DNA from 3 places in the Neptunomonas sp. XY-337 genome. Region 1 is predicted to be linked to each of the others. Evidence: predicted binding sites of a transcription regulator. Region 1 holds the regulator's gene; each other region holds the start of a gene.
What was found. Region 1 encodes sigma-54, which starts transcription at its own class of promoters, with help from an activator protein. Its sites were predicted from a motif close to TGGCACNNNNNTTGCTNT; they were not measured.
Positions count from the first base shown of each region.

Region 2: a site for sigma-54 is predicted at 7,247-7,264, ahead of E4L36_RS09235 (nitrate reductase). Genes of this name have one in related genera too.
Region 3: a site for sigma-54 is predicted at 6,155-6,172, ahead of glnA (glutamate--ammonia ligase). Genes of this name have one in related genera too.

Region 1 is NZ_SPLL01000002.1:171,790-181,865, reverse strand. It holds gene E4L36_RS04480 (calcium/sodium antiporter) at 1-814, shown strand, start outside; gene E4L36_RS04475 (KpsF/GutQ family sugar-phosphate isomerase) at 831-1,805, shown strand; gene E4L36_RS04470 (HAD hydrolase family protein) at 1,805-2,341, shown strand; gene lptC (LPS export ABC transporter periplasmic protein LptC) at 2,342-2,917, shown strand; gene lptA (lipopolysaccharide transport periplasmic protein LptA) at 2,901-3,392, shown strand; gene lptB (LPS export ABC transporter ATP-binding protein) at 3,396-4,124, shown strand; gene E4L36_RS04450 (RNA polymerase factor sigma-54) at 4,163-5,674, shown strand; gene hpf (ribosome hibernation promoting factor) at 5,721-6,011, shown strand; gene ptsN (PTS IIA-like nitrogen regulatory protein PtsN) at 6,030-6,485, shown strand; gene rapZ (RNase adapter RapZ) at 6,499-7,356, shown strand; gene E4L36_RS04430 (HPr family phosphocarrier protein) at 7,385-7,654, shown strand; gene mgtE (magnesium transporter) at 7,744-9,093, shown strand; gene yjgA (ribosome biogenesis factor YjgA) at 9,097-9,621, shown strand; gene E4L36_RS04415 (carbon-nitrogen hydrolase family protein) at 9,614-10,076, opposite strand, start outside.
Region 2 is NZ_SPLL01000003.1:445,708-455,783, reverse strand. It holds gene E4L36_RS09265 (MotA/TolQ/ExbB proton channel family protein) at 1-394, shown strand, start outside; gene E4L36_RS09260 (biopolymer transporter ExbD) at 379-786, shown strand; gene E4L36_RS09255 (energy transducer TonB) at 790-1,458, shown strand; gene E4L36_RS09250 (hypothetical protein) at 1,460-2,668, shown strand; gene rsgA (ribosome small subunit-dependent GTPase A) at 2,721-3,764, opposite strand; gene E4L36_RS09240 (YbaN family protein) at 3,999-4,391, opposite strand; gene E4L36_RS09235 (nitrate reductase) at 4,467-7,094, opposite strand; gene E4L36_RS09230 (ANTAR domain-containing protein) at 7,326-7,916, shown strand; gene E4L36_RS09225 (CmpA/NrtA family ABC transporter substrate-binding protein) at 7,926-8,984, shown strand; gene E4L36_RS09220 (CmpA/NrtA family ABC transporter substrate-binding protein) at 9,290-10,076, shown strand, end outside.
Region 3 is NZ_SPLL01000011.1:25,329-35,404, forward strand. It holds gene secB (protein-export chaperone SecB) at 1-378, shown strand, start outside; gene E4L36_RS17615 (M14 family zinc carboxypeptidase) at 440-1,330, opposite strand; gene trmL (tRNA (uridine(34)/cytosine(34)/5-carboxymethylaminomethyluridine(34)-2'-O)-methyltransferase TrmL) at 1,330-1,797, opposite strand; gene ntrC (nitrogen regulation protein NR(I)) at 1,854-3,278, opposite strand; gene glnL (nitrogen regulation protein NR(II)) at 3,268-4,344, opposite strand; gene glnA (glutamate--ammonia ligase) at 4,669-6,075, opposite strand; gene typA (translational GTPase TypA) at 6,543-8,369, shown strand; gene pip (prolyl aminopeptidase) at 8,488-9,438, shown strand; gene dtd (D-aminoacyl-tRNA deacylase) at 9,450-9,899, shown strand; gene E4L36_RS17655 (DTW domain-containing protein) at 9,865-10,076, opposite strand, start outside.

The sequences.
Region 1 (10,076 bases):
CACATCCGCGCCAGAAATTATCGTATCGCTGATGGCCTCAGTTAATGGCGCAGGCAGCCTAGCCGTTGGCAATGCATTAGGATCAAATATTGCGAATATCGGCCTAGTGTTGGGTATTACAGCATTGATTGCGCCGTTACCTGTTAAGTCAGCAGTGCTGCGAAAAGAGATTCCACTCCTGCTAGTAATCACTTTACTAGCAGGCTATACCCTTTACGATCTGCACCTATCTCTTGTGGATGGCATTCTACTTGCCATAGCGCTTGTGGTTGCTCTGTACCTATTTAACCAATTTCAAAAAGGTGGGACGGCAGAAGACCAAATCGCTGATGACTCAGAAGATATACCTGATATGAGTATGGCTAAATCATTGTTTTGGCTCTTTTTCGGCCTTGCTCTATTGGTTATCAGCTCGCGAATGCTAGTGTGGGGTGCCGTTGAAGTCGCAACCGCGTTTGGCGTATCAGAGCTTGTTATCGGGCTAACTATTGTCGCTATTGGTACCAGCCTACCTGAGCTCGCGGCATCCGTGGCGAGCGCTCTGAAGAACCACCATGATATCGCTTTAGGCAACGTCGTCGGCTCGAATATTTTTAACCTTGCAGCGGTAATGGCCATACCTGGCTTTATTGAACCTATTTCTATTGAAGCGATCGCATTTAATCGGGACTATATGATGATGCTTGGTATCACGATAGCCCTGCTTATCTTCTGTATTATCCAGCGCCCTCCGCGCGTTAGCCGATGGGAGGGGGGATTGCTTACCGTCGCCTATGGAGGCTATATGTATACCTTATACTCTGCGTCGTTATAGGGTTTAAAAGATGACTATGAGCACAACAAAATCGTTTTTAACTTCCGCCCGACGCACGATAGAGCTAGAGGCGGAAGCGGTCAGCAACCTTATCAACTGCCTAGATACGCACTTCGAGCAAGCGTGCGCTGCTATGTTGAACTGCAAGGGCCGAATTATCGTTACGGGCATGGGCAAGTCTGGCCATATCGGTAACAAAATTGCCGCAACGCTCGCCAGCACGGGCACGCCGGCCTTTTTCGTTCACCCGGGTGAAGCTAGCCACGGGGATATGGGAATGTTCACGGCTGATGATGTTGTCATCGCCCTCTCCAATTCAGGGGAGACCAGCGAGATTTTGACGCTACTCCCGCTTTTTAAGCGGATCGCAACGCCACTTATAAGTATCACAGCAAACCCAACGTCAACTTTATCCACGGAAGCTGACTTTAATCTTGATATTGGTGTTGATACTGAAGCCTGCCCACTAGGGCTTGCCCCCACATCCAGCACGACGGCGCAGCTTGTAATAGGCGATGCACTCGCCATCGCTCTGCTCGAAGCAAAAGGCTTTAGTGCTGAAGATTTTGCGTTCTCGCACCCAGGTGGAAGTCTTGGCAGAAAGCTGCTTTTGAAGGTAAAAAACGTTATGCATGGCGGCGACGAAGTCCCCAAAGTGACCGTTGGTACGCCGGTCAACAAAGCGCTGATTGAAGTATCAGAAAAACAACTAGGTATGACGACGGTTGTCGACAGCTCCGGAGCGCTTGTCGGCATCTTCACTGATGGTGATCTGCGTCGTACGCTGGATCAAAGCGTGGATCTAAAATCGACAATGATCGAGAGCGTTATGACGCACCAATGCACCACTGTTTCTGGCGAACTACTCGCAGCTGAAGCACTGCAGATAATGCAGTCGAAAAAAATTAATGCCCTTATTGTCTGCGATGAACAGCAAAAGCCCATTGGGGCTTTAAACATGCACGACATGCTGAAAGCCGGAGTAATCTAATGCAACGCGTGACTCATCCTGCCCTGCGCCAACGCGCCGCTGGCGTAACATTAGCGGTATTTGATGTGGACGGCATCATGACAGATGGCGGCCTACACTTTTTGCCAGATGGCAAAGAGGTCAAAATGTTCAACACGCTCGATGGCTTAGGTATCAAGATGCTACAAAAAGCAGGCATTGAGACCGCCATCATTACTGGTCGAAAGTCCACTCAAGTTGAACTACGCGCTAAGTCGCTTGGCATAACCTACCTCTATCAAGGCAGAGAAGACAAGTTAGTGGCGCTTGAAAGCCTGTGGCAAGAAACGAGCCATACTGCTCAGACGACAGCATACATTGGCGATGACTTACCCGATCTATCGGCCATTCGCGCAGCTGCGTTTGGTGTGACGGTGCCGAATGGGCATCACTTTGTTAAAGACCACGCTGACTGGTGCACAACACGTACCGGCGGCTTTGGCGCTGCACGCGAGTTTTGTGAAGCCATCCTAGAGGCACAGGGCAAACTCGATGCACTTTACGAGGAATTCCTTTAAGTGCTCAGCTCAACGCGTAACCGAATACAGCTGATTGCAGCCGTCGCGCTGCTAACTCCCCTCTTTCTCTACTGGGCATTTAGTGACTCAGACCAAAAGAGCGATCAAGCGGCGACCGTTGTTTCTTCCGGTGTGGACTATTTTATGCGTGACACCACGGCGCGCGAATTTGGCACCGACGGGCGGCTTGTTCAGCGGTTACACGCAACTTCTCTTGAGCACTACCCAAAGCAGCTGCAAGCCCAGCTGGCAAAGCCAGAGATCACGGTTTTCAAAGCGAATGCAAAGATTAGCGCCCAGAGCGAAAAGGGGACGTTATTCGATAACGAAGATAAGCTGCTGCTTGAAGAGGCCGTAACAGTAACGCATAATCCTGCGGACAACGACAGTACACAGCTAGATACCTCTCGCCTGACCTTACACCATAAGCGCGGTATCGCAGAGACCTCTGCGCCTGTCACCTTTCGCTCGGGCCAAAGCATTACTACAGCAACAGGCATGACTGTCGATTACAATACGCAAATTTCCGAGCTACATTCAAACGTAGAAGGTACATTTCATGTTGATAAAAAATAGCGTGGCACTTGTCATCATCGGTTTGCTGCTCACCCAGCAGAGCGTCGCGCTACCAACAGACCGTGATCAACCGATTCATATCAGTGCAGATAGCGCGCAAATGAATGAGCAGAGCGGCACCACAATCTACACAGGCAATGTGGTGATGAAGCAAGGTTCCATGGAGATTCACGCTGCCCGCGTTGAGCTGTTTCGCAAAGATGGGGACGTGAGTCGCATCGTTGCCACCGGAAAACCTGCTAACTTTCGTCAGCAGCCAACACAGGATAAGCCCATCACAGATGCCTTTGGCAACAGCATGGTTTACGAGATAGCGAAGCAAACCGTTACGATCAAAGGGCAAGCACGCGTGGAACAAGCACGTGACAACTTCACCGGCGAGCGGATTGTGTATCAGATGGATAAAGCTGTCGTAAACGCCTATGGCGGCAGCGGTAAGGTTCAGATGGTGATTCAGCCCAAAGGAAAGCAGTAGCGGATGACTAAACAACTCGAAGCGCTGCATCTTGCCAAATCATATAAAAAGCGCCGTGTCGTTATCGATGTATCACTCAACGTAGCAAGCGGCGAAATCGTGGGCTTACTGGGCCCCAACGGGGCTGGTAAAACCACCTGTTTTTACATGATCGTGGGCTTAATTGGTGCCGATAACGGCGCTATTCGTATCGATAACGACGATGTCACAGCGATGCCCATGCACGAGCGCGCACGTCGCGGTGTCGGTTACCTCCCTCAAGAAGCGTCAATATTTCGCAAGCTTAGCGTTCACGACAACCTGATGGGCATTCTCGAGATGCGTCCTGAACTGTCAGCTGCGCAACGGCGTGAAAAGCTCGAGAGCCTTTTAGAAGAGTTCCATATAAGTCATCTGCGCGATAGCCTAGGGATGGCACTATCTGGTGGCGAACGTCGACGTGTCGAAATAGCCAGAGCGCTCGCCTCAGAGCCAAGTTTTATATTGCTAGACGAGCCCTTCGCTGGCGTCGACCCTATCTCTGTGAACGATATCAAGCAGACAATTAAACACCTGCAATCCAGAGGCATCGGCGTACTCATTACCGATCACAATGTACGAGAAACATTGGATATCTGCGAAAAGGCCTATATTGTTAGTGAAGGAGTGATTCTTGCTCACGGTTCACCGCAAGACATTCTCGCCAACGAACAGGTAAAAGCTGCTTACCTTGGGGATACCTTTAGACTCTAAGTGACGATCTTGCTGTTTCGGAGTAGTTCTACAAAATTATGAAGCAATCTTTACAGCTTAAAATGGGGCAACATCTCACGATGACCCCCCAGTTGCAGCAAGCGATCAAACTGCTACAACTATCAACCCTGGACCTACAGCACGAAATCCAAGAAGCATTGGAGAGTAATCCGATGCTAGAAACAGGCGAAGAAAGCGACGCCTCAGCGGCAGAAACAGAATCTAAAGAGCTCACCACCCCCAGTGAAGATGCGACCACTCAAGCAACAGCAGAAGCTAGCGCCAAGAGTGAAGACGCTGAACCTGCCTTTGAGGAGGAGTGGAGCAACGATATTCCTGAGGAGCTGGCCACCGATTCATCGTGGGACGACACTTATCAAATAAGCAGCGGTTCCAGCAGCGCGGCTAGTCGTGACGATGATTTCATGGAGTCTAACGACACCTCCGAAGAGACGTTACAAGATCATTTGGAATGGCAACTCAACCTGACACCAATGAGCCAAACGGATGTCGCGATTGCCGAAGTCATCATTGATGGTATCGATAGCGCTGGTTATCTGCGCGTCTCCACCGAAGATATTTTAGAGCATCTACAAAAAGCGCAACCCGAGCAATTTGCGGAAAGTGAACTCGATGAAGTTGAGGCAGTACTCAAACGCATTCAACAGTTTGATCCTCCCGGTGTTGCAGCAAGGGATTTGGGCGAGTGCCTTGCCATTCAATTGGAGCAATTACCAGAAAAGCCGCCTCTTTTGGCTCAAGCACTAACGCTATGCCGCCAGTATATACACCTACTGGGGACGCATGATTATCGCCAGTTAATGCGTCGTTTGCGCTTGAAAGAGCCACAATTACAAGCCGTAGTCACGCTTATTCAGTCACTCAACCCTCAGCCGGGGGCTTATATCTCCAATACTGCCGCTGAATACGTGATACCCGACGTCTTTGTGGAAAAAGTAAAAGGTGAGTGGACGGTACGGCTCAATAACGATGCCTCGCCGACACTGAAAATCAACACCGAGTACGCAAGCCTTATCAAGCGCGCCGATAGCAGCGCCGATAACACGTATCTCAAGAATCATCTTCAGGAAGCACGTTGGTTTATTAAAAGCCTGCAAAGCCGCAATGAAACCATGCTAAAAGTCTCGCAGCAGATTGTTGAGCGGCAGCTGGACTTTTTCGAGCACGGCGAAGAGGCAATGAAGCCTATGGTGTTGCACGATATTGCCGAAGCGGTCGAGATGCACGAGTCAACCATCTCCCGAGTAACAACCCAAAAGTATATGCATACTCCACGGGGCATTTTTGAGTTGAAATACTTCTTCTCAAGCCACGTGAATACCAGTGACGGAGGTGCAGCCTCCTCTACAGCCATTCGTGCTGTCATCAAAAAGCTAATTGCAGCTGAAAACCCAGCCAAACCTCTAAGCGACAACAAGATTGCCAAACTTCTGGATGAAGAAGGTATTCAAGTAGCGCGCCGAACGATCGCAAAATATAGAGAAGCGATGGGAATCGCGCCTTCTAATGAGCGAAAGCGTTTGGTTTAATGAGTTCTGTTAACAGCACATCTGCTGTTGTGTAAAGGAGATAGCTATGCAAATTAACATTACAGGTCATCACGTAGAACTTACTGAAGCACTGTCTGAGTATGTTCATACAAAGTTTGAAAAATTGGAGCGCCATTTTGATAACATCACCAACGTACAGGTGACCCTGAGTGTCGATAAGCAGAGCCAAAAGGCCGAAGCGAATATGCACGTTGCTGGCGGTGAAATTTTTGCTGCGAATGAGCACGAAGATATGTATGCTGCGCTGGATGGTTTAACGGACAAACTTGACCGTCAAATCATTAAGCACAAAGAAAAAATGAAAAGTCACAAATAACGAATAGATCTGCCTAACATGTCAATTTTATCCCTGCTGTCATCTGATCGAGTCTTTAACAACTTAGAGGGTGGCAGCAAAAAAAGGACGCTTGAGATTATCAGCGAGCATCTCGCCCAATCGCACAGCGACCTAGCTGAAGAAGCAGTATTTTCAGGATTAATTAACAGGGAAAGGTTAGGCAGTACCGGCATCGGCGATGGGGTAGCGATACCCCACTGCCGTTTCCCCGGTCTGCAAGAAGCCGTCGGTGTGTTCGTCCGCTTAGCAACTCCGGTGGACTTTGATGCGATTGACAACCGCCCAGTGGACCTGATGTTTTTTTTGTTGGTTCCCGAGGATGCGTGTGATCAGCACCTTGCCACCCTTGGCGCACTCGCCGAAGCGTTCAGCAAAGAGGATAATCGTAACAAAATGCGCAGCGCCGCAAGCGATTCGGAATTGATGCAGATTTTGGAGTCCACCTTCAACTAATTGAGCAAAGACCATGAAACTGGTAATCATCAGTGGCCGCTCAGGCTCAGGAAAAAGTACCGCATTACAGGCACTAGAAGATGTTGGTTTTTATTGCATTGACAACCTTCCAGCCAAGTTACTCCCGGAACTGATCTCTCACATCACTGATGATGATGCTCAACTCAAGCGGGTTGCCGTCTGTATCGACGCCCGTAACCTGTCCAGCAACCTAGAAAAACTGCCCGATATCTGGCATCAAGTTAAGCGTAATAACGAGATCAGTGTTGAGATGGTCTACCTTGACGCCTCTCACGAAACACTCCTACGTCGATACAGCTCAACGCGCCGCCGCCATCCGCTGGCTGACCGTGTTGATAACTTATCAGATGCAATCAATTTTGAGCACAACCTGCTCTCCCCAATAGCCGATTTGGCAGATATACGTGTTGATACAACGCGTCTATCGCTATACGAACTCAGAGACACTGTTAAGCTGCGCGTTGCGCAACGTAAAGATCAGGCGCTCTCATTACAATTTGAATCCTTCGGTTTCAAGCATGGCGTCCCTATGGATGTAGACGTTGTTTATGATATGCGTATTCTGCCGAACCCTTATTGGGTGCCAGAGCTTCGCCAACACACGGGTCGCGATAAGCCAGTACAACTGTTTTTACAAGACTCCGACGACGTTAACGCTATGATTGACGATATCAAAGCTTATCTCGAGAAGTGGCTGCCTAGCTTTACCCAAAACAACCGCTCTTACGTTACTATTGGGATCGGCTGTACCGGCGGGCAGCACCGGTCCGTCTACGTTGCAGAGCAACTCTATAGCCACTTCAGTGGCATAATGGATAATGTCAGCATTCGTCACCGCGAACTCAACTAAGTGACGACAACCCAAAGAGGAACTTCGGTTGGTTGAAAAACAGATTACGATTATCAATAAACTCGGTCTTCACGCACGCGCGGCAGCCAAACTGATCAATACCACATCGCGTTTTTCTGCTGATATCCGCCTCAATAAAGACGGTAGAGAGGTCGACGGTAAAAGCATCATGGCCGTTATGATGTTAGCAGCAAGCAAAGGCACCACGTTGCTCGTCAGCGCCGAAGGCAGTGATGAGCTTCAAGCGCTAGAAGCAATCGAGACATTGATCAACAATCGCTTCGATGAAGAAGAGTAATACTCGTCTTCGCGAATACTGAAGCTTGCTTTTCAATAGGTTATACTTGCACATCTTGATGGACTGACTCGTCAACCGAGGGTGTGCGGATGCGCGAAGATACAACAGCAGCATTAGATAAACTAAACAAAGCGCTTGAAAGCGGTGCCTTTCAGCAGGTTCGCTTCACACTCAACACAACCCTGCGCCCTGTTGAAGTTGCTCATCTACTCGAAAAGTCTCCTCCAAAGGAGCGCCAAATTTTATGGAATCTGGTACATCACGAGAATGAAGCCAAAGTCCTTCAACACCTCGCCGACGATATACAAGCCGATATCCTAGCCACAATGGATACTGATCGGGTTCTCGAGATCTCTGAATCTTTGGAAACCGATGACCTCGCCGACATGCTGCAGCAGCTTCCTGAAACGGTAACTCGTGAGCTGCTAAAAATCATGGACGAGCAAAACCGTGAGCGTATCGAAGAGATTCTCGCCTACCCCGAGGATACTGCTGGCGGCTTGATGAACACCGATACCGTCACTGTCAGACCAGATATCACGGTTGAGACAGTGCTTCGCTATATCCGTCGTCACGATGAGATTCCAGATATGACCGATAGCTTGTTTGTCATCAGTCGTAAAAAAGAGTCCTACATCGGTATCCTCCCGCTCACAAAACTTCTGGTTTCAGACCCTGATATCACCGTTCGTGAAATCATGAACACCGATATCGAGCCGATACCTGCCGATATGCCTGATGACGAGGTTGCTAAACTCTTTGAGCAGCAAGACCTTGTATCCGCTCCCGTGGTCAACACCAAGGGCAAGCTCGTAGGCCGTATCACCATCGATGACGTGGTAGACGTTATTCGTGAAGATGCCGACCACTCACTCATGAGCATGGCGGGTCTTGATGAAGATGAAGACACCTTTGCACCCTTAATGAAAACAACGCGTCGCCGCGCCGTTTGGTTAGGTATCAACCTCATCACTGCTCTCCTCGCTTCAGCGGTGATTGGCATGTTCCAAGCTACTATCGACCAAGTGGTGGCCCTCGCTGTACTTATGCCGATCGTTGCATCAATGGGCGGCATCGCCGGTAGCCAAACACTCACACTGGTGATACGTGGCCAAGCACTCGGCCATGTCGAGCGTTCAAACGCCGGATGGCTGCTAAATCGAGAGCTTTTAGTCGGTGGGTTAAATGGCATACTGTGGGCTGTTGTTGTTTCCAGCGTTGCCATCTACTGGTTTCAAGATACAACAATCGGTATGGTTATCGGCATGGCGATAGTCATCAACCTAGTCGCCGGAGCCCTCGCTGGAACTTTGCTACCGCTTATACTGAAAGCATGGGGTATAGACCCTGCACTTGCCGGTAGTGTACTACTTACCACGATCACTGATGTGGTAGGATTTTTAGCTTTTCTTGGCCTCGCCACTTATTTCTACGGATAACATATGAACGATAATCTTTTTGACAATCATGACCACGACGAGGACGAGAACTGGGTCAGCCGCTCGCAGCGCAAGCGCGATGTAGAGGCACTACAGAAGCTGGGAGAGCGCATGGTAGAACTACGCCCAGACCAGCTCGACAAGCTCCCCATCGACGATTCTCTGCGTGCAGCGATTGATGAAGCCAAGCGCTTAACTGCCCGCAGTGCGCTGCGCCGCCAGATGCAGTACATCGGCAAGCTTATGCGCCATGAAGATGGCGAAGCAGTACAAGCAGCAATCGACCGCTTCGACGTGACGAAAAAGGAACACAACCAAGTTTTTCATAAACTTGAAAAGTGGCGCGACCGTCTGATCGCCAACGAAGCCCAGATGATGGACGTGATCTTAACCGAGTATCCACATACCGATATTCAGCACCTACGCCAATTAGTGCGCAATTCACAAAGAGAAGCGAGCCAGAACAAGCCACCCGCAACAGCTAAAAAACTGTTCAAGTACTTGCGAGAGCTAGAAGAGTCTAAATAAACGCATCGCGCCGGTGCGCCAGCACCGGCATTCGCTCTCTTACTTCGGTCAGACGTTGCGCGCTTAAACGAGCCACAACCACCTCTTCCCCTTGCTCGCTACAACACGCTAACACTTCACCCCATGGGTCCACGATCATAGAGTGGCCGCCAGTTACACGCGTCTCACTGTGTTGCCCACCTTGATTTGCGCCAATAACGAAGCACTGTGTTTCCACCGCCCTAGCGCGCAACAGTACTTCCCAGTGAGCTCGTGTTGTCACTTGAGTAAATGCCGAGGGCACCACCAGCACCTCAGCGCCTGCGCGACGCAATCGATGATAATGCTCACTAAAGCGCACGTCATAGCAGATCGAAAGACCGATACACGCAACATCCTTTGCAACAGCTACGTCATCGCCGGGCGCAATAAAATCAGACTCCCGGTATCCGGACTGTGCATCATCAATGTTGGCA
Region 2 (10,076 bases), on a different contig from region 1:
CCCAAAGCAGAAACGAGCGACCTTGGCGCAGGTTAAGCAAGAGCCCACAACTGGCCGCCGTTTAGCGGTGTTGTGTGATCTGGATCTTGCCCTGAAAAAACAGTTCTCTTTGATCAAAACCTTGATCACGCTCTGCCCGCTGGTAGGGCTGTTAGGCACTGTGACCGGCATGATTCAGGTATTCGATAGCCTCGCGCTGTATGGCACGGGTAATCCTCGCTTGATGGCAGCAGGGGTGGCGAGCGCTACCTTCCCAACGATGACAGGGATGGCGGTGGCGGTGGCGGGTCTGCTGTTTCATAACCGTTTATTCCGCTGGTCCACAGCGGAACAGTATCAACTTTTATTGCTGCGTAGCCCGCAAGAGGGAGAGCCATCATGCGTCAGCGCTTAAACCTGACCCAAGCCCAAGAGGAAGCCGAGATCAATATGACACCGATGTTGGATGTCGTGTTCATCATGTTGATCTTCTTCATTGTTTCGACCTCGTTTGTGCGTGAAGCGGGTATTGACGTTAACCGTCCAGTGGCTGATAGCGCCAACAGCCAGAGCAAAACCGCGGTGATGGTTGCGATCTCAGCGGAGGATCAGATTTGGCTTGATCGTAAGCCGCTCGATCTGCGCATGGTACGCCCAGCGATTGAGCGCCTGCGTAGTGAGCAAGCCGAGATCAACGTGGTTGTGCAAGCCGATGAAGAGGCCTCAACTGGGCAGCTCATCAAAGTGATCGATCAGCTTCGTTTGGCGAATGTTCCCTACACTGTGGCAACAAAGGCGAGTGAGTAAGTCATGTTGCGGATGATGTTGGCTCTGCCGATTGGTGTTTTGCTCGCCAGCTTGCTGTTCTACTGCTTGGCGCTGACCACCACCATGGCTGCGCAGTGGGATGATACGCCAGCAGACACCGTGAACTTCGACTTCCTGCTGGTGGAGCGTAACAGCGAGGTGGAGGTGCGTCGCCGCCAGCGTCCCCCCGAGCCTGAGCAGGTGCTCGAACAGGTACAGCCTGATATCCCGCCGCCACCGAAGCCACCGCTACCGCAAGTCAGTGCGACCCGGTTAGATGTATCGGTTCCCGATATTGATGTATCGGTCAATGTCAGTCTAAACACGATGAATGCGTTGCCTGTGCCAGCACCTGCACCCGTGGTAGCCGCTCCTGCGCCGGCAATCAGTCTTGAGGCAAACCCCACCATTACACGGCAAGTGCCGCCCCGCTATCCGCAGCGAGCTTTGCGACGCAAGCAAGAGGGCCGCGTGGTGGTTGAGCTATTGGTGACAGCCCAAGGCACTGTGGAGCCGGGCAGTATCAAGATTGTTTCATCGACTCCCAAAGGGGTGTTTGATCGTGCCGTTCAGCGCGCCGTGCAGCGCTGGCAGTTCCAAAAGAAAGTGGTGAATGGTCAGGCGGTCCCGTTTCGGGTGCGTCAGGAGCTAGAGTTCAAACTGGAGAGATAATATGTGGCGTTTTGGAGTCGTTGTTCTATTGTTGGCATCTACCCTGAGTCATGGTCAGGAGAAGTTATCGCAGCATGATTACAAACAGCTAAAGAAAGCGTTTGATCTGATTGAAGCCTCGCAAACGCAGGCGGCGAAGCAGCAGCTGTTATCAGCCAGTGATAAAGTCACTAGCCCCTATGCCAAGGCGCTTGTGTGGCAGAACCTTGGCCAGCTTGAACTGCGTGCTGAGCGACATCGCACGGCACTTAAGTATCTGCAAAAAGCTCATGTTCTTGAAGCATTACCCGCCACTCAACAAAGTAACCTGTTAAAAACGATCGCCCAGTTGCATTGTATGGCGGAGCAATGGTCGGCATGTAGTACAAAGCTGAACCGCTGGATTAAGTCGGCCGGTAAGCAGGTGCGTGGTGATGATCATTTACTACTCGCACAGGCGTATAGCCAGCAAGAGAAGTGGCGCGCAGTCTTGCCATCTATCCGTGCTGCCATCGCGACTCGCAAAGTGGCACCGCGTAGCTGGTATCAGCTTGAAACCGGTGCTCAGATCCGTCTGAAGCGCTGGGCTGCAGCTGCAAAAGCGCAACAGCGTTTGGTGCGTATCTATCCAAAACGCAGCGCGGACTGGCGCCAGCTGACAGCGTTGCAGCTGCAAGCCGGTCAAAATAAGGCGGCGCTGGCCACTCAGCGCATGGGGTTTGAAAGCGGTTTACTGACCCAAGGGAAAGACTACCGTCAATTGGCGCAAATGCTGTTGCGCCAAGGCGCACCCTACAAAGCCGGTGAGGTTTTGGAAAGTGGGTTAAAAAGAGGTTCGCTAAAGGGGACTGCACGGGAGCTAACGCTGCTCAGCCAAAGCTGGCAACTGGCTAAAGAGAAACACAAAGCGATTGCCGCGCTGACGCAGCTCCAAAAGGTGACGCCAAGCGCGAAAAACTTGGCACGCATCGCTCAACTGCAGATCGATTTAGAGCAGTGGCGCAGTGCACAACGAACCCTCAGCGCTGCACTAAAAAGTGCGAAAGGCGATGACCGTGCCTCTTTGCAGCTGTTGTTAGGCATCACGCAAGTGAAGCTGGAGCAGTTTGTACTAGCGCGCAATGCGCTAAAAGCGGCGGCAGACTTCCCGTCTGTGTCGGGCAGCGCAAAAAGTTGGTTACGCTACCTTGAGCAGGTGGCTCCGAACGAGCAACTGGCAGTTGCTGGATAAGCAAATCATCACTATCGAGTGAGAGCCTGCTAGGTGCAGGCTCTCATTTTCGTTAGTCTCCTTTTCTGCGCAGTTTTACCTCCTTCATCACGCTGCGACAGTAGCGAGTAAAGTTTCTTTCTTGTTCGCGACGTTGAGCAATGGTTGCCGTATTGAACGCCTGCTCACGCAGGAGCTTTTGATAGTTCGCTAGGCGCCGTGCCTCTAGGCGGCCATCATCTATCGCGTTGAGTACCGCACATCCTGGTTCATTCGAATGCGTACAATCAGCGTATTTGCACTGTTGCGCGAGTGCGTCTATATCGGCAAATGCTTGTTGTACGCCCTGTTCGCAATCCACTAACTGTAGCTCGCGCATGCCTGGCGTATCTAGGATGAGTGCGCCAGAGCGCGTAGGGTGCAGTGAGCGTGATGTGGTGGTGTGGCGTCCCTTGCCATCATTCTGGCGTATCGCACCGGTGGTTTGCTGATCGACTCCGCTGAGTGTATTGACCAACGTGGATTTCCCCACGCCTGAAGAGCCGAAAAATGCGACGGTCTTTCCCTGTTTGCACCACGGCCGCAACACCTCGATGCATGTGCTGCTGCGTGCATCGACCGTCTCTACAAGCAATAAAGCATCGAGTTGTTGTACCTGCTCTTGGTAGTGCGCTGGATTATCACAAAGATCGGCTTTGGTAAGCACGACCACTGCTTCGGCATTGGCAGCCTTAACAAGTGCGAGGTAGCGTTCGATCCGATTAAGGTTGAAATCCTCATTAAGCGAGCAGGTGATAAACACGGTATCCACATTCGCTGCAAGATACTGTAACGAGGCTTGGCGACCCGCGGCTTTGCGAGTGAATTCTGATAGCCGCGTTAGCGCGCGATATACCTGATCTTCTGAGTCGAGCAGTAGCCAATCGCCAACGGTGATGGTTGGTAATTGTGAGCTGACGGCAAGGTTGATGTGGCCCTGTTCAGTCAGGAGTTCAAAGTGAGATCGGTGTTGCGCGGCGACTCTTGCCGGGCGGTAGTGTTGCCACTCATCAAGGGAGAGTTGTTGTTGAAAAAATGCTGACCATCCCAATTGGGACAGAGAATAGATCGTAGTCATAATTACCCCAGGCACAACAGTGCCTACGCTGTTTAAGCATATCGTCAGGGGGCATTGGCAGCCCCGGCTTAGCAACCGGGAGAGGCGTTATGGGCGAGTTAAATACCCGCAGCCTGCAACCCGGCAGGGATAATTACAATCATCAAATCCTCCGGTGTTGGTTAGTGAATCAACTACAGCAGCCGATGATAACAGCTTATGCACCATGGTGTTAGTTGCGGCGTGGGTTGTGGCTTAGGTTGTGGATTGTTTAGCTGGCTGTGAGGGGCGGCTCCAAACAAAAACCAGCGCAAAAATCACAGTTGCGCCGGCTGCTGCCTTGAGGCCCGGGTGGAAATCGCGAAAGATGAGCGGGTAGCTAACCATGATAATCATCATGCTGGTGGCCAGAATCTTTGCTTTTAATGGGATCACGCCATGCTGCTCCCAATCGCGAATTAAGTGGCCTACATAGCGGTTATTGAGCAAGGCTTGATGTAAGCGCTCGGAGCTACGCGAGAAGCAAAAGGCCGCCACCAGTAAAAAAGGGGTTGTAGGAAGCAGCGGCAATACCACACCTACCAATCCCAGCAGCACAAAGAAGCCTCCGGCGATTAGGTACAGTGTTTTAATGACAGTTTTTCGCAAGCGCGGCTCCTTGGGTCACCCTGTTTTAAGGCAGGTGTTGTTATCAAGATAGCAGATATCCGCACTTGAAACGATTTAGCCCGCGGCGATCAGTTGGTTCAGTTCCGGGATGCAGGAGCCGCAGTTGGAACCACACTTAAGCTGAGCCGCGAGGCTATCGAGGTCCTTACAGCCTGCTTCAATTGAGTTTTTGATCGCGTTTGCGCCAACCTGAAAACAGCTACAGATCATCGCGCCGCTATCGTCTTGGCTCCCGCCGCTGAGGCTCAATAACCACTGTTCCTCTTCGTGAGTGAGCTGAGGTTTCGCGAACTGTTCTGCCAGCCAGTCGGTGGGGGGAATTTGATCATAGGGGAGTACCGCTAGCAGCCATTCTAGCTGCCCATTTTTTACAGCCGCGGCTCGATAGATATCGTTATCGCTGCTCTCGATCACGCTGGTAGCGGGGCTCAGCTGAGCCGATAGTGCTGCGATGGTGGCATCCAGCGGTTGCTGATCGGCTAAGTAGTACTGATTGGCAGCGGCTTTCGGTACCCGCGCCCAATAGCCGGTTGTGGGCTGATATTTACAACCAGAACGCACCATCAAGAGGCCTTGCCACTGTGCAGTAAATGGCTTTAATGCCGCGCGACCATGCTTGGACTCAGGCTGTCCTGAGTAGGGGTCGACAACCGGTTCGATGAGGTTGCTGATATTGCCTTGGCTGGCAAATTGGCGGTTCCAGTGGATCGGGGCAAAGAGCTCCCCTACGCGTTGATCGTCGCTCACCTGCGCCCGCGCAATATAAACCCCTTGTGGGTGGCGCAGCTCAATGAGATCGCCGGTCTTGATCTGTTCTTTGATCGCATCTTGAGTGGCGATCTCGATAAAGGGTTCACTGCGGTGCTGAAACAAACCCTCAGCGCGGCCGGTAATGGCCATTGTGTGCCATTGATCACGAATACGCCCTGTGTTGACGATGTAGGGGAGTTCGGAGGTGGGTTGTTGTACGGCAGCGTGTTGGCTAGTGGGTATGAAGCGCGCTTTATGGGATGGCGTGAAGTATCGATGATCGGTAAAAAGGCGCGCGGTGCCTGTTGGAGACGTCGATGTCACAGGCCATTGAATAGGGGTTAAGTGCTCGTACTCGTGATCACTTAACTGAGCGAGTTGGCTGATGTTAAAGCAGCGTTGGCCGTGGTTCTCAAACCCCGATAGCGCTGCATGCTCGGTGAATATCTGCCTTGGGTTCTTGTAGTCAAACGCGTGTGAAAAGCCCATGCGCTTGGCAACGGAGGAGATGATCCACCAATCGGGCTTTGCTTCTCCGAGGGGTGGCAGCAGCGCACGTTGTCTGGATATGCGCCGTTCGGCGTTGGTCACCGTACCATCTTTTTCACTCCAGCCGGTTGCCGGTAAACAGATATCCGCATAATCCTGCGTGTCAGTGTGGGCGATACAGTCGGATACGATCACCAGCGGGCACTGCTTCAGTGCTGCACAGATTGCATCGGACTTGGGCAAGCTCACTGCGGGGTTGGTGCCCATGATCCAGATCGCTTTGATTTTCCCGCTCGCCACCGCATCGAACATATCCACCGCTTTTAGCCCCTCTTGGGTGGCCATATTGTAAGCGCCCCAAAAACGGCCCACGCGATCGACATCTTGCTCGTTGAACTCCATATGCGCGGCTAACTGGTTGGCTAAACCGCCGACTTCCCGCCCACCCATTGCGTTGGGCTGCCCTGTGATTGAGAAGGGACCGGCGCCTGCATAGCCCAAACGCCCAGTGGCGAGGTGGCAATTGATGATGGCATTGGCGTTGTTACTGCCTTGGCTAGATTGGTTAACGCCTTGCGAGTAGAAGCTCACCACTTTATGGTGCGTCAAAAATAGCTGATAAAACTGTTCAAGCGCGGCAAGCTCGACACCGCATGTTTGTGCCACGCTGGGTAGGTGTGCAGCGGTATCGTTAGCGATATTGAGTGCCGCGTCGAACTGCTCGGTATGTTGCTTGATAAAGGTCTCATCCAGAGCATCGTGTTTGGCTAGGTAGGCCAGTAGGCCCGTAAAGAGCAGTACATCTGTACCGGGCTGTATGGCTAAATGTAGGTCGGCAATATCGCACGTGGCCGTGCGGCGCGGATCGATTACAACAATACGCATTTCAGGGCGTTGTGCTTTCGCGTGGCGCATTCGCTGAAAGAGAATCGGGTGATTCCATGCTGCATTTGAGCCCACCAGCACCAACAGGTCTGCGCGCTCTAAGTCTTCGTAATTGCACGGCACCGCATCGGCACCGAAAGCCCGCTTGTAACCAACCACGGCCGATGACATACACAGGCGTGAGTTGGTATCGACATTTGCACTGCCGATAAAGCCTTTCATCAGCTTATTGGCGACGTAGTAGTCTTCGGTGAGTAACTGCCCCGATAGATAGAAGGCAATCGCGTCGGGCCCGTGCGTCATCATAGTGCGTAACAACTGTTCAGCGACCTCATTCAGCGCACTGTCCCAGTCGGTGGTGACACCATTCACCTTCGGTTGAGTTAAACGGCCGGTAGCGCCGAGCACCTTATCCAGTGATGAGCCCTTAACGCAAAGTTTTCCTGAATTGGCCGGATGAGAGGTATCGCCTGCCACACTAGCAACATGGTTGTTTTGGACATCGGCGACTACGCCACAGCCCACACCGCAGTAAGGGCAGGTGGTTTTATTCTTCATCAGTCTCTCCCATTTATTGGCCTATTCAGGCGGTACTGCCCAGCGCTTACAAAAGGCCGCTGCAATACCTGTTCTTGTGTGCAACTCCAACCGAAAGGTCAACGCGCCAGTGCGTAGGAGGGGCTCCTCTCGTGACGCTTCTTACGTGATCACCAGCAAAGCGTATGCCAGCTACGGAGGTGGAACGGGATTTGCTCAAAGCCCTTACGATTAAATAAAGATGGGCTCGTTATGGGTAAAAGAGTGAATTTACGAGTGTTGCTCGTTGATGGTGACGCACAGCGGATCAGGCAACTGACGTTAGCGCTGCACCAGCAAGGGCACCGCGTTATCTGTCACACCGCCGATATCGCTAGCTTGAATCAGCAAGTTGCTAAGGAGCAGCCCGATATCGTCATTATCGATATGGACTCGCCTGATCGAGATACGCTCGAGAGTATGGCGATGATGAGCCGCGAAAACCCGCGTCCCATCGTGTTTTTTGCCGAGCAGCAGAACGACCACCAAACGATGGCCGCGGCTATTAATGCAGGCGTGAGTGCCTATATCGCTGACGGTGTCCAGCCCGATCGAGTGACGGCCATTATCGATACCGCTATTGCCCACTTTAGTGCTCACGCGGCACTGCGTGAGGAGCTAGCGGAGATCAAAGGACAGTTAGCTGGGCGCAAAGTGGTTGAACAGGCCAAGGGGCTATTGATGAAGCATCAGGGCTGTGACGAAGCAGCAGCGTTTAAAACACTGCGTAAACTCGCGATGGATCGGGGTCAAAAGCTACCCGACGTTGCAGCGAGCGTAATTGACATTCTAAAGACGACCTAGGAGCAGATCATGGTAACAATAGATGCACTGGAAAAAACCGAACTGCAACTAGGCTTTGTGGCACTGGCGGATTGTGCCCCGTTAGTGGTGGCACGTGAGCAGGGCTTTTTCCGCCAGCAGGGGTTGCAGGTGGTGTTGAGTAAAGAGTCTTCGTGGGCATCGCTACGCGATAAGGTGAGCTACGGTTTGCTGGACGGTGCGCAGATGCTTGCTCCGCTGCCATTAGCGGCGACACTGGGACTCAATGGCAAACCGCAAAAGATGGAGACCCCCTTAGTACTGAGCCAAAATGGTATCGCGATTACGCTATCAAGCGCGCTACAACGCAGACTCAACATGGCTTGCGAGCCTGGGGAGGATCAACACGCACAAGGGAAAGCCTTTAAAGCGATGTTAGCCGAGCTTGGTTACCGCCCCATTATCGCCACGGTCTATCCCTTCTCGAATCACTACTATTTGCTGCGCTTCTGGTTGGCGCAGCATCAGATAGAGATTGGCCGTGATGTGGAGTTAATTGCCGCACCGCCTGGCAAGATGCTCAGTCTATTACAGCGCGGCGACATCGATGGCTACTGTGTGGGTGAGCCATGGAACAGCCTAGCGGTGCAGGAGGGTGCTGGTGAGCTGCTCGTGAGTAGTTACACGCTATGGGGAGCGCATATGGAGAAAGTTCTCGGGGTTACCAGCGAATGGGCGCGGTGCCATCCTAATACCTATCGGGCGATGACGCAGGCTATTTATCAAGCGTGCCAGTGGATTGGGCTGCCAGAACATCGGGACACGCTACTCAACTGGTTAGCTTTACCTCCTTATCTGGATGCTAGCCCGCAACAACTGCGTTCTGTGGCGTTACTGAGCACCTTAGAGCAGCGTTTTTCTGGGCGTGAGGTAAACCGGCCGAGTTTGCAACATGGGGAGTTTTTGTTGCAGCAGATGATGCGCTGTCAGCAGTTGAGTGCCTTGCCCGCTGATGCTCAAGCGCTGGTATCGAGCGTCTATCGAGAGGATCTTTTTACGTTATGGTGTGAACCTGCGGTAATCGATCAAAGGCTACGGGCAGCGCAATGATAAGCACTTTGTGCAATGCACCATGAGTGCGCACCGGTGCAGAAAATTGGCTTGTTGTTGTGCACCAGCTAAAGCATGAAATAGGACAAAATGCTGCTGGTTTTTTATTAAACTGTTGTTATTAAATGTTTTTTAATTTCTGGCACGTAGCCTGCTAGCTACCTAGCAACGGTAAAACGTTACAATCTTATCATGCTCATTATTAGCGTATAGGCAAAGGCGCCTGACTATCCTCTTCGGAGGTATGTCAGCGCCTTTTTTTTTAGCTGGAGGGTTAGATCGTGTTTAAACCTAAACAACGTGGAATGGCAAAGTTGGTCGCAACGGCCGCGCTAGGTTCGGTAATTGCAAGCGGTGCTGTGTGGGCCGAGATCGGCGAACCAGAAAAAGAAGATCTCAAGTTTGGTTTTATTAAATTGACCGATATGGCGCCTTTGGCGGTGGCTTATGAAAAGGGCTATTTTGAGGATGAGGGCCTCTACGTAACGCTGGAAGCTCAGGCAAACTGGAAAGTGCTGCTTGATCGGGTGATCGATGGTGAGCTTGATGGTGCGCATATGCTTGCAGGACAACCGTTGGGTGCGACGATCGGTTTTGGTACGCAGTCGCACATCATCACTGCGTTTAGTATGGATCTTAACGGCAATGCGATCACTGTATCGAACGATATCTGGAACCAGATGAAGCCTCACGTCCCTAAGGGTGAAGATGGTAAACCGCTGCACCCGATCAAAGCGGATGCACTGAAACCGGTTGTGGATAAATATAAAGAGGAGGGTAAGCCCTTCAACATGGGGATGGTCTTCCCGGTCTCTACTCACAACTATGAACTGCGCTACTGGCTGGCCGCAGGCGGAATCAACCCGGGCTACTATGCTCCGCATAAAGGCGATACTTCAGGCACTATTGATGCCGATGCGCTGTTGTCCGTGACGCCCCCGCCGCAGATGCCTGCCACAATGGAAGCCGGTACTATCTATGGCTACTGCGTTGGTGAACCTTGGAACCAACAAGCGGTATTTAAAGGGATTGGTGTACCGGTGGTCACCGATTACGAGATCTGGAAGAACAACCCAGAGAAGGTTTTTGGTG
Region 3 (10,076 bases), on a different contig from region 1:
AGCCCACAGGTTTTCACTAAGCAGTGGTCACCAGAAGTGAATCTGGAGATGAATACGCGCACCACTCAACTGAGCCCAGAGCACTACGACGTTGTTCTGACGCTAACAGTCACAGTGAAAAACGAAGACGAAACAGCGTTCTTGGTTGAAGTACAGCAAGCAGGTATCTTCCATGTTGCCGGCATGAACGAGCAAGAGATGGGTCACACACTAGGCGCGTTCTGCCCTAACCTACTGTTCCCATACGCACGTGAAGCCGTTGATTCGCTGGTGACTAAAGCAAGCTTCCCTCCACTGATGCTAGCGCCAGTAAACTTCGACGCATTGTACGCGCAGCAATTAGCGCAGCAGCAAGCACAAGCGAGCGAACAACACTAAGCCTCACTGTGCCAATAAAAAACGGAGCCTAGGCTCCGTTTTTTATTGCTCGATCACATCACTACTCAAGCTCAGTGTTTTTTTGCTTTGACCTTGCGGCAAGTGTTTCTGCACTCGGTTTCACTTTTCTATCCACCCAACGCACCAAATCATTCCACATTCGATCAATATCTTTAGGCTTAGGCATGATGCCCGCATAGGGCAGCTCGATCGTCATAACCGGTATCTTTTTGGTAAACCATGCATAGTTACCAAGCGAGCCAGGATACGTACCTAGTTGGCGCAGGTAAAGAGGGCCCAATCGGCGCGGAGGTTTGACACTCGCACCATCAAAATCGAGAATGCCATGCGGTGCGTGCACCGACACGATCACATCAGGGTGATACTCCTCAATAAGCTGGAACAACATCTGCGTTTCAGGCTCACTCAGAGGTGTTTCGCCTGGGTAGTAACGGGCGCGCTTTTTCGCACGGGTTTTCCAATGTTTTAAAGCGTTGGGAAAGCCCTTGGCAGGTTCAAAGTTGCGATTGAGATCAACATTATGAGCATTGACGCGTGTCGATTTTTTGCGCAGCAACCCATCTGGATTCACCAATGGAAAAAAGAGCCAGTCGTAGCGGCCACTATGGTGTGCTGAAATTGTATTCAGCCATTTGAACGTGACACTCACGCTCGAGTACTCATCGCCGTGAATACCGCCAATAAATAGTACACGCGGCGCGTCTGACTCTGCTGCTAAAAAGCGTTTTTCAAGCATCGCTCGACCATTTACCGAGAAAAACCGCGGCTGAGCAAAACCAAGCGCCAAGCACTCTTTCTCACTGACGCTCGAGAGTTTCTTACCAACCGCAGCGCAAACCCCCGCAACGGTATTGTCGGCATAAAGGGGCTGCCAAGTTAGTGTCAGCAATGCGGCAACTGCGAGTCGACGGCCTATCGATAAATGAAACACTAGTCGACCGAGCCTTCGTAACCAAGCTGTCGCCACGCCTCATAAACCACGATGGCGCAGGCGTTAGATAAATTAAGGCTGCGGCTTTGCGCCCCCATCGGCAACTTCACGCGCTGCTCCGCGGGCAAACTATTACGCACATCCGCTGGTAAGCCCCGTGTTTCTGGCCCGAACAGCAGGACATCGCCAGGTTTAAATACCACGTCAGAGTGGTACACCGTGCCTTTGGTGGTCAGCGCCCAAACATGTTCAGGTTGAAGTTGCGCAAGGCAAGCGTCCAATGATGCATGGACTTGCAGGTTAGCAAACTCATGATAGTCCAGCCCCGCACGGCGCAGTTTCTTATCATCGATATCAAAGCCTAACGGCTCAACCAAGTGCAGATTGAAACCTGTGTTGGCACACAGCCGAATGATATTCCCAGTATTGGGCGGGATCTCGGGCTCATATAGAACAACGTTTAACATTAACCACCTGCGCGTTTTTAGAAACAGGCGATAGTATAAAGATTACGCGCCGAAATTCACTCATCATCAGGGCTATCAAAGACTAAATCGAGCTCCTTAATCTTCCGAGTTAAGGTATTACGCCCCCAACCGAGTAGTTCGGAAGCATCACGGCGACGGCCGCCAGTATGTTTGAGCGCCGCTTCAATCATGATGCGCTCGAAAGCAGGTACAGCAGTTTCCAACAACCCGCTCCCGCCGGTCGCTAATTGCTGTTCTGCCCAGTTGCGCAAGGACTGTTCCCAATTTCCCGTGGTGGTATCACCTGCTGCCTGCTGCTCGGAGAGCTCCAGTGGCATATCCGCGATCAGCACTTCGCGCCCAGATGCCATCACAGTCAGCCAACGGCATGTATTCTCAAGCTGACGCACATTGCCGGGCCACGCCAGCCCTTTCATATAGGCTTCGGTTTCTGGGCGCAGCACCTTAGGCTCAACATCCAACTCTTCGGCAGAACGCATCAGGAAGTGGCGTGCTAGTTTAGGAATATCCTCTTTGCGATCAGCCAATTTAGGGATGTGAATGCGGATAACGTTTAAACGATGGAAAAGGTCTTCCCGAAAGCGTCCGCTTGTTACCAGCCCCTCTAAGTCTTGATGGGTGGCTGCAATGATACGCACATCCACCTTCACTGGGGTGTGCCCACCCACACGGTAGAATTCGCCATCGGCTAATACGCGTAATAAGCGCGTTTGTGTATCCGCAGGCATATCACCGATCTCATCAAGAAACAGCGTGCCACCGTCCGCCTGTTCAAAACGGCCTCGGCGTGCTGCAGTTGCGCCGGTAAAAGCACCTTTTTCATGACCAAATAACTCAGACTCAATCAGGTCTTTTGGAATCGCAGCCATATTCAGCGGAATGAAAGGGGCTTGTGCCCGCGGGCTATGACGGTGCAAAGCGTGCGCGACAAGTTCCTTACCCGTCCCTGACTCGCCATTAATGAGCACTGTAATATTAGATTGCGATAACCGCCCAATCGCACGAAAAACCTCCTGCATCGCGGGCGCTTCACCAATAATTTCGGCGTTATCGAGTGTGTCCTCAGCTGCGGCATTGCTGCGTTTTTCATGGGCATGCTCGACGGCGCGCTGCACAAGACTCACAGCTTCGTCCACATCAAACGGCTTAGGTAGATACTCAAATGCGCCGCCTTGATAGGAGGCGACGGCACTATCCAGATCTGAATGTGCCGTCATGATAATAATTGGAAGATCAGGGTGTGAGGTGTGCAACTGCTCGAGCATCGCTAACCCATCAGTGCCCGGCATACGAATATCACTCACAATGGCATCGGGCACTTGGGTTTCAAGCTGCTTGATCACCGCATCAGCCGTTTCAAAAGCATTAACCTGCACACCACTTTTAGAGAGGGCACGATCCAGCACCCAGCGAATCGAGCGGTCGTCATCGACAATCCAAACATTTCCGTTAGTTTTCATCGTTTCTCTCCAGAGGAATAAGTAGCGTAAAGCAGGTGTGGCCCGGTTCGCTATGGCACTCGATTAAGCCGTGATGCTGGCTGATGATCGATTGTGCGATGGATAAGCCGAGCCCTGTCCCTTCAGCGCGGCCACTGATCATCGGGAAGAAGATGTTCTTAACCATCTCCTCCGGGATGCCAGGGCCGTTATCAATGATCTCTATACTGCACACCAAACGATGCGATTCTGCACTGAGCGTCACTTGGCGGCGTGTACGCGTGCGCAGCTTTAGTACAGGTGCAGGGATATTATTTTCCAGCATCGCCTGCACTGCGTTGCGCACAACATTTAAAACAGCCTGTATGAGCTGCTCATTATCGCCGAGCAGCTCCGGAATACTGGGGTCATAGTCACGCTCAATTATGACCTGCCCGGTGACTTCCGCCTTCACAATTGTGCAGACCCGTTCCAGCACGGAGTGCACATTCAGTGGTTGGCGCTGCGCGATTTTATGCGGGCCCAAAAGGCGATCAACTAGGTTACGTAAGCGGTCTGCTTCTTCGATGATCACCTGTGTGTATTCATGCAGTTCAGGATCATCTAACTCCGCCTCTAGCAGCTGTGCAGCGCCGCGAATCCCACCCAAAGGATTTTTGATTTCATGCGCCATACCACGAACAAGGTTACGCGTCGTTTCATGGCGCATGAGCATCTCTTTCTCTTGCTCAATACGGCGTAAACGATCGCGTGCTTGAAGTTCAACCAAGAGAAACGGCTGACCGTGCTCTTGAATGCAACTAACGCTGTAATCCACTGTAAGAGTATCGCCCGCAGAACTGATGATTTCGGCTTCTCGTCGTGTGTAGGCATGACCGCTCTCGAGCGTCGCCTGCATAGCGTCCAACTCAGCAGGGTTGAGCGCGATCCAGTCGGTGATCGATGCGCTCTGCATACGCCGCAATGTGGCTGCTAGCAACATTTCAGCCGAGGAGTTCATGTACTGAATACTGAGCGAACTATCGAGCAAGATCACACTGCTTGCTTGATTATCGAGTAGTTGCTTAGTCATCGTAGACGTCAACATACGTATTCTCTTACTCACTGTTTGACTGAATAATTTCAGGCCGCTCACCGTCGCAGCTTCTCTAAGCAACAGCAGCGCCTATGCAATAGCGCCTATCTGAAAGTAACTGCAAAAAAGAAGCCAACTCATGCAGCTCCTCCAAGCGCCCAAAATACGAACCTTTGCAGCGCACGGTGCGCTCAAACACCGCACCGAAGCGCACCAATATCGCTCACGCAACCTATATGCACCATTATAGTGCACATAATAAAAGCTGCTGTTATAGGCCGTTATCTGCGGGAAACAAAAAAGCCTCCCGAAGGAGGCTTTTTCTATTAGCAACGCTTATACAGAGTAGTACAGGTCGTACTCAACTGGGTGAGTCGTTTGGTTCACTTTGTCAGACTCTTCTTGCTTCAATGCAATGTATGCATCGATCATGTCGTCAGTGAATACACCGCCTTTCGTCAAGAACTCACGGTCTGCATCCAGCGCAGCTAGTGCTTCTTCTAGCGACGCAGCTACTTGTGGGATTTCAGCCGCTTCTTCTGGTGGCAGGTCGTACAGATCTTTATCTGCAGCATCACCAGGGTGGATCTTGTTCTGGATACCGTCTAGACCCGCCATCATCAATGCCGCGAAGCACAGGTATGGGTTAGCAATTGGGTCAGGGAAGCGCGTCTCGATACGACGAGCTTTAGGGTTCGTTACGTAAGGGATACGGATAGAAGCCGAACGGTTACGCGCAGAGTAAGCTAGCATAACTGGCGCTTCGAAACCTGGGATCAAACGCTTGTAAGAGTTTGTACCTGGGTTAGTCAGAGCATTAAGTGCTTTAGCGTGCTTGATGATACCGCCGATGTAGTAAAGCGCCATCTCTGACATACCTGCGTATGCATCACCAGAGAACAGGTTAACACCATCTTTAGATAGTGACTGGTGAACGTGCATACCAGAACCGTTGTCACCAACGATTGGCTTAGGCATGAATGTCGCAGTTTTACCGTATGCGTGTGCAACGTTGTGTACACAGTATTTCAGTACTTGAACTTCGTCAGCCTTGTTAACCAACGTGTTTGCACCAGCACCGATCTCACACTGGCCCGCTGTCGCTACTTCGTGGTGGTGTACTTCTACATCCAAACCCATTGCAGTCATCGCGTTACACATGTTGCCACGCAGATCGTGTAGAGAGTCAACTGGTGGTACTGGGAAGTAACCGCCTTTAACACGTGGACGGTGGCCTGTGTTACCGCCTTCAAACTTGTGGTTAGAGGACCATGCCGCTTCTTCTGAAGATACAGAGAAACCGCAGCCGCTCATATCGTTGTGGAAATGTACTTCGTCGAATACGAAGAATTCTGGCTCAGGACCAAACATCGCTGTATCAGCAATACCTGTAGACTTCAGGTACTCTTCTGCGCGCTTCGCTACAGAGCGTGGGTCACGCTCGTAACCTTGGCCAGTCGCTGGCTCAACGATGTCACAGCGAACAATAACAGTAGACTCTTCAGCGAACGGGTCTAGAACAGATGCGCTGTCGTCTGGAAGCAGGATCATGTCAGACTCGTTGATGCCTTTCCATCCAGCGATAGAAGAACCGTCGAACATTTTACCTTCTTCAAAGAAGTCGTCACCCATCTGATGAACAGGGATAGTAACGTGCTGTTCTTTACCTTTCGTGTCAGTGAATCGCATATCAACCCACTTAACATCGTTCTCTTCGATTAACTTCAGAGTGATCTCTGACATTTCGCTATCTCCACTTTTCGTATTTGTCAGACACGTTCAAGACGGTCCTGAAATCTGTGATTTAAACGTTAATAGTCTATTAGCAACCACTGTGCCAACTCTAAAGCAACGCTAAATCAAACACTTACAACGAGCACACTCAAAACATCGCACCAAAAGGATGCTTAAAAGCCATAACGCGCACCAAAAAAGTGCATTAAGCGCTCATTTGCGGGGCACACTTTGGCATGATACTCCAAGCGCAAACAAATAACTTCTCAATACAAGGTCTAACTCGCTAAGTATTGATTCTCGTTCTGACACAAAGACGCAATAAATTGGTGATGAAATGAACAGACCGCTGGGCTTGTGAGGCAATGATCCGCTATAATGCGGCGCATCTTAAACCCTACCGCAAAACACGCTGTGCACCATTGAAGGTCAGTGATGCACGGGTAACCTGCAAAAGAAAAGTCAGAACACTATTTATGATCGACAATATCGCTAACTTGCGAAACATCGCTATTATCGCGCACGTTGACCACGGCAAAACGACGCTGGTTGATAAGCTTCTCCAACAGTCCGGTACTCTTGGCCGCCGCGATGAAGGCTCTGAGCGCATCATGGACTCCAACGACCAAGAGAAAGAGCGCGGAATTACTATTCTTGCGAAGAATACGGCGATCGAGTGGAACGGTTACCATATCAATATCGTTGACACACCGGGGCACGCTGACTTCGGTGGTGAGGTAGAGCGCGTTCTTTCTATGGTTGACTGCGTACTGCTATTGGTAGATGCCGTCGATGGTCCAATGCCGCAAACACGCTTCGTAACACAGAAAGCGTTCGACCAAGGCCTACGCCCTATCGTTGTGGTGAACAAGGTAGACCGCCCAGGTGCGAACCCAGATGCTGCCATCGATAAAGTTTTCGACCTTTTCGACTCGCTTGGCGCTAGCGATGAGCAACTCGACTTCCCTGTTATCTACGCCTCTGCACTGAACGGTATCGCTGGTACTGATCATGAAAACATGGCCGAGGATATGACGCCGCTGTTCGAAGCGATTGTTGATCACGTAAGTCATCCAGACGTTGACGTTGATGGCCCATTCCAGATGCAAGTATCTGCACTGGACTACAACAGCTATGTCGGTGTTATCGGTGTGGGCCGTGTGAAGCGCGGTAAAGCGAACCTCAACCACCCAGTTAAAATCATCGACAGTGAAGGTAACATCCGCAGCGGCCGTATCCAAAAGATCATGGGTTATTTAGGCCTTGAGCGTGTTGATGTGGACTCTGCTCGCGCTGGTGACATCATCTGTGTAACCGGTATCGATGAGCTAAACATCTCCGATACGTTGTGTGATGCAGATGCTGTTGAAGCACTGCCTGCGCTGTCGGTTGATGAGCCAACCGTATCGATGACGTTCCAGGTGAATGACTCTCCATTTGCAGGGCAAGATGGCAAGTTTGTTACCAGCCGTAACATCAAGGACCGCCTTGACCGTGAGCTGATCCACAACGTTGCACTGCGCGTTGAAGAGGGAGACTCTCCTGAGAAATTCCGCGTATCGGGTCGTGGTGAGCTGCACTTGTCAGTATTGATCGAAACCATGCGCCGCGAAGGTTTCGAGCTGGGTGTTTCTCGCCCAGAAGTTATCCAACGTGAAGTTGATGGTGAAATCCACGAGCCGTACGAAGTCGTAATGATCGACGTGGAAGAGGAGCACCAAGGCGCAATCATCGAAGAGCTGGGTAAGCGCAAAGGTGATATGACTAACATGGAGGTTGATTCCTCCGGCCGTATCCGCCTGACATTCTTGATCCCATCACGTGGTTTGATCGGCTTCCGTAGCCAGTTCCTGACGATGACTTCAGGTACCGGTATCATGACATCCGTTTTCGACCACTATGGTCCAGTGAAAGAAGGCGAAGTTGTTTTCCGTAACAACGGTGTCTTGGTATCCATGGTCACGGGTAAAGCATTGGGCTACTCACTCTTCAACTTGCAAGAGCGTGGTCGTCTATGTATTGGCCCGAACATCGAAGTCTACGAAGGCATGATTCTGGGTATCCACAGCCGTAGCAACGACCTAGCCGTTAACCCAATCAAGGGTAAGCAGCTAACTAACGTGCGTGCGTCTGGTACCGACGAAAACATCCAATTGACGCCGCCGATTCGCTTCACACTAGAGCAAGCTCTCGACTTCATTGAAGATGATGAGCTAGTTGAAGTAACGCCAAACCATATCCGTTTGCGTAAGAAGCTCCTCACTGAGAACGAGCGTAAGCGCGCCTCACGTGCTGCAAAATAATACGCACAAGAGAGCATAAGAAAGCGGCCAATGGGCCGCTTTTTTTACGTCTAGACATAGCGCCTGACCTTCGCTGCACCCTATACTTTAGCTGTACTTAGGAAAAGGAAGACACACCATGCGCCCGCTATACCCTGCAATTCAGCCATATAAAACACATGCACTCGAAGTGGGTGGAGGACACACCCTGTACGTTGAAGAGAGCGGTAATGCAGAGGGCTTACCTGTACTGTTTGTACACGGCGGCCCCGGCGGCTCAACTAACGGCGACCTGCGTAGCTTCTTTAACCCAGAGAAGTATCGCATCATTTTGTTTGATCAGCGCGGCTGCGGGCGCTCACAGCCACACGCATCTCTGCAAGCGAACACAACGGCACACCTAATCGAAGATATGGAACACATTCGCACTCACCTAGGTGTGGATGAGTGGCTACTATTTGGCGGTTCTTGGGGCGCTACGCTAGCGCTTCTATATGCTCAAGCACATACCGAGCGAATCTTGGGCCTGATCCTGAGAGGCGTTTTTCTAGCGCGCCAGCAAGATATTCACTGGCTATATCAAGAGGGTGCAAGCCGCATATTCCCCGACTACTGGCAAGACTTTCTCGCGCCTATTCCAACAGGGGAGCAACACAACTTACTGCACGCCTATCATCAGCGGCTAACCTCGGAAAATGAACTTCAGCGTATGGCAGCCGCAAAGGCTTGGTCTGTATGGGAGGGACGCTGCTCTACGCTCGCGCCCAATCCAGATGCGATGTCACACTACTCCGATCCGCATCTTGCACTAGCAATGGCTCGACTAGAGACACACTATTTTGTTAACCATTGTTTTATCAGTGAAAATCAGATCCTAACGCGAGCCGATAAGATCAGCGGGCTTCCCATCACCATTGTGCATGGTCGCTATGATATGGTCTGCCCTGTCGAACAAGCATACGCGCTCTATCAAGCGCTACCGCACTCGCAACTGCACATCGTTCGGGATGCAGGACATTCAGTGTTCGAACCCGGCATCATAGATAACTTAGTACGAGCTACCGATGCTTTTGCCGCCACGGAGGCTTAAACGGAGAACGAATGAAGGGCTTAATACAACGCGTTAAACACGCCAGCGTCGTCGTTGATGGGGAAACCATTGGTGCTATCGACCACGGCATTTTACTGCTACTCGGTGTCGAGAAGCACGATACTACCGCACAAGCCGATAAGCTGTTAAAGAAAATTCTCGGTTACCGTATTTTCGGTGATGACACCGGACGCATGAACCTGAATCTACAACAAGTGGGAGGTGGCCTGCTGGTTGTCTCCCAGTTCACGTTGGTAGCGGATACCGCTAAAGGTCTACGCCCCGGCTTTTCTAACGGCGCAACGCCGGAAAAAGGCCAAGAGCTCTACGATTACTTTGTTGCAGCCGCGCAAAAAAGTCATGACCCTGTCGCCACCGGCAAGTTTGGCGCTGATATGAAAGTCAGCTTGCTGAATGATGGCCCAGTTACTTTTCTTCTTGAAGCATCCGCTGAGCGCTAAGCTCAGCAAGCTTTGTGCGTGCTGCAGCCATTTTTTCTGATAGATCTAATTGTCTGCGCGATGCATAGTAAGCAGCATTGAAAAGGTCAAAATAGGCGTTGAGTGCCGCTGCACTGTCTAGGTCACCTAAGTCCTCGAGAACCGCAGCGGCAACCTCTGCTGTGGAGAGATGATGAG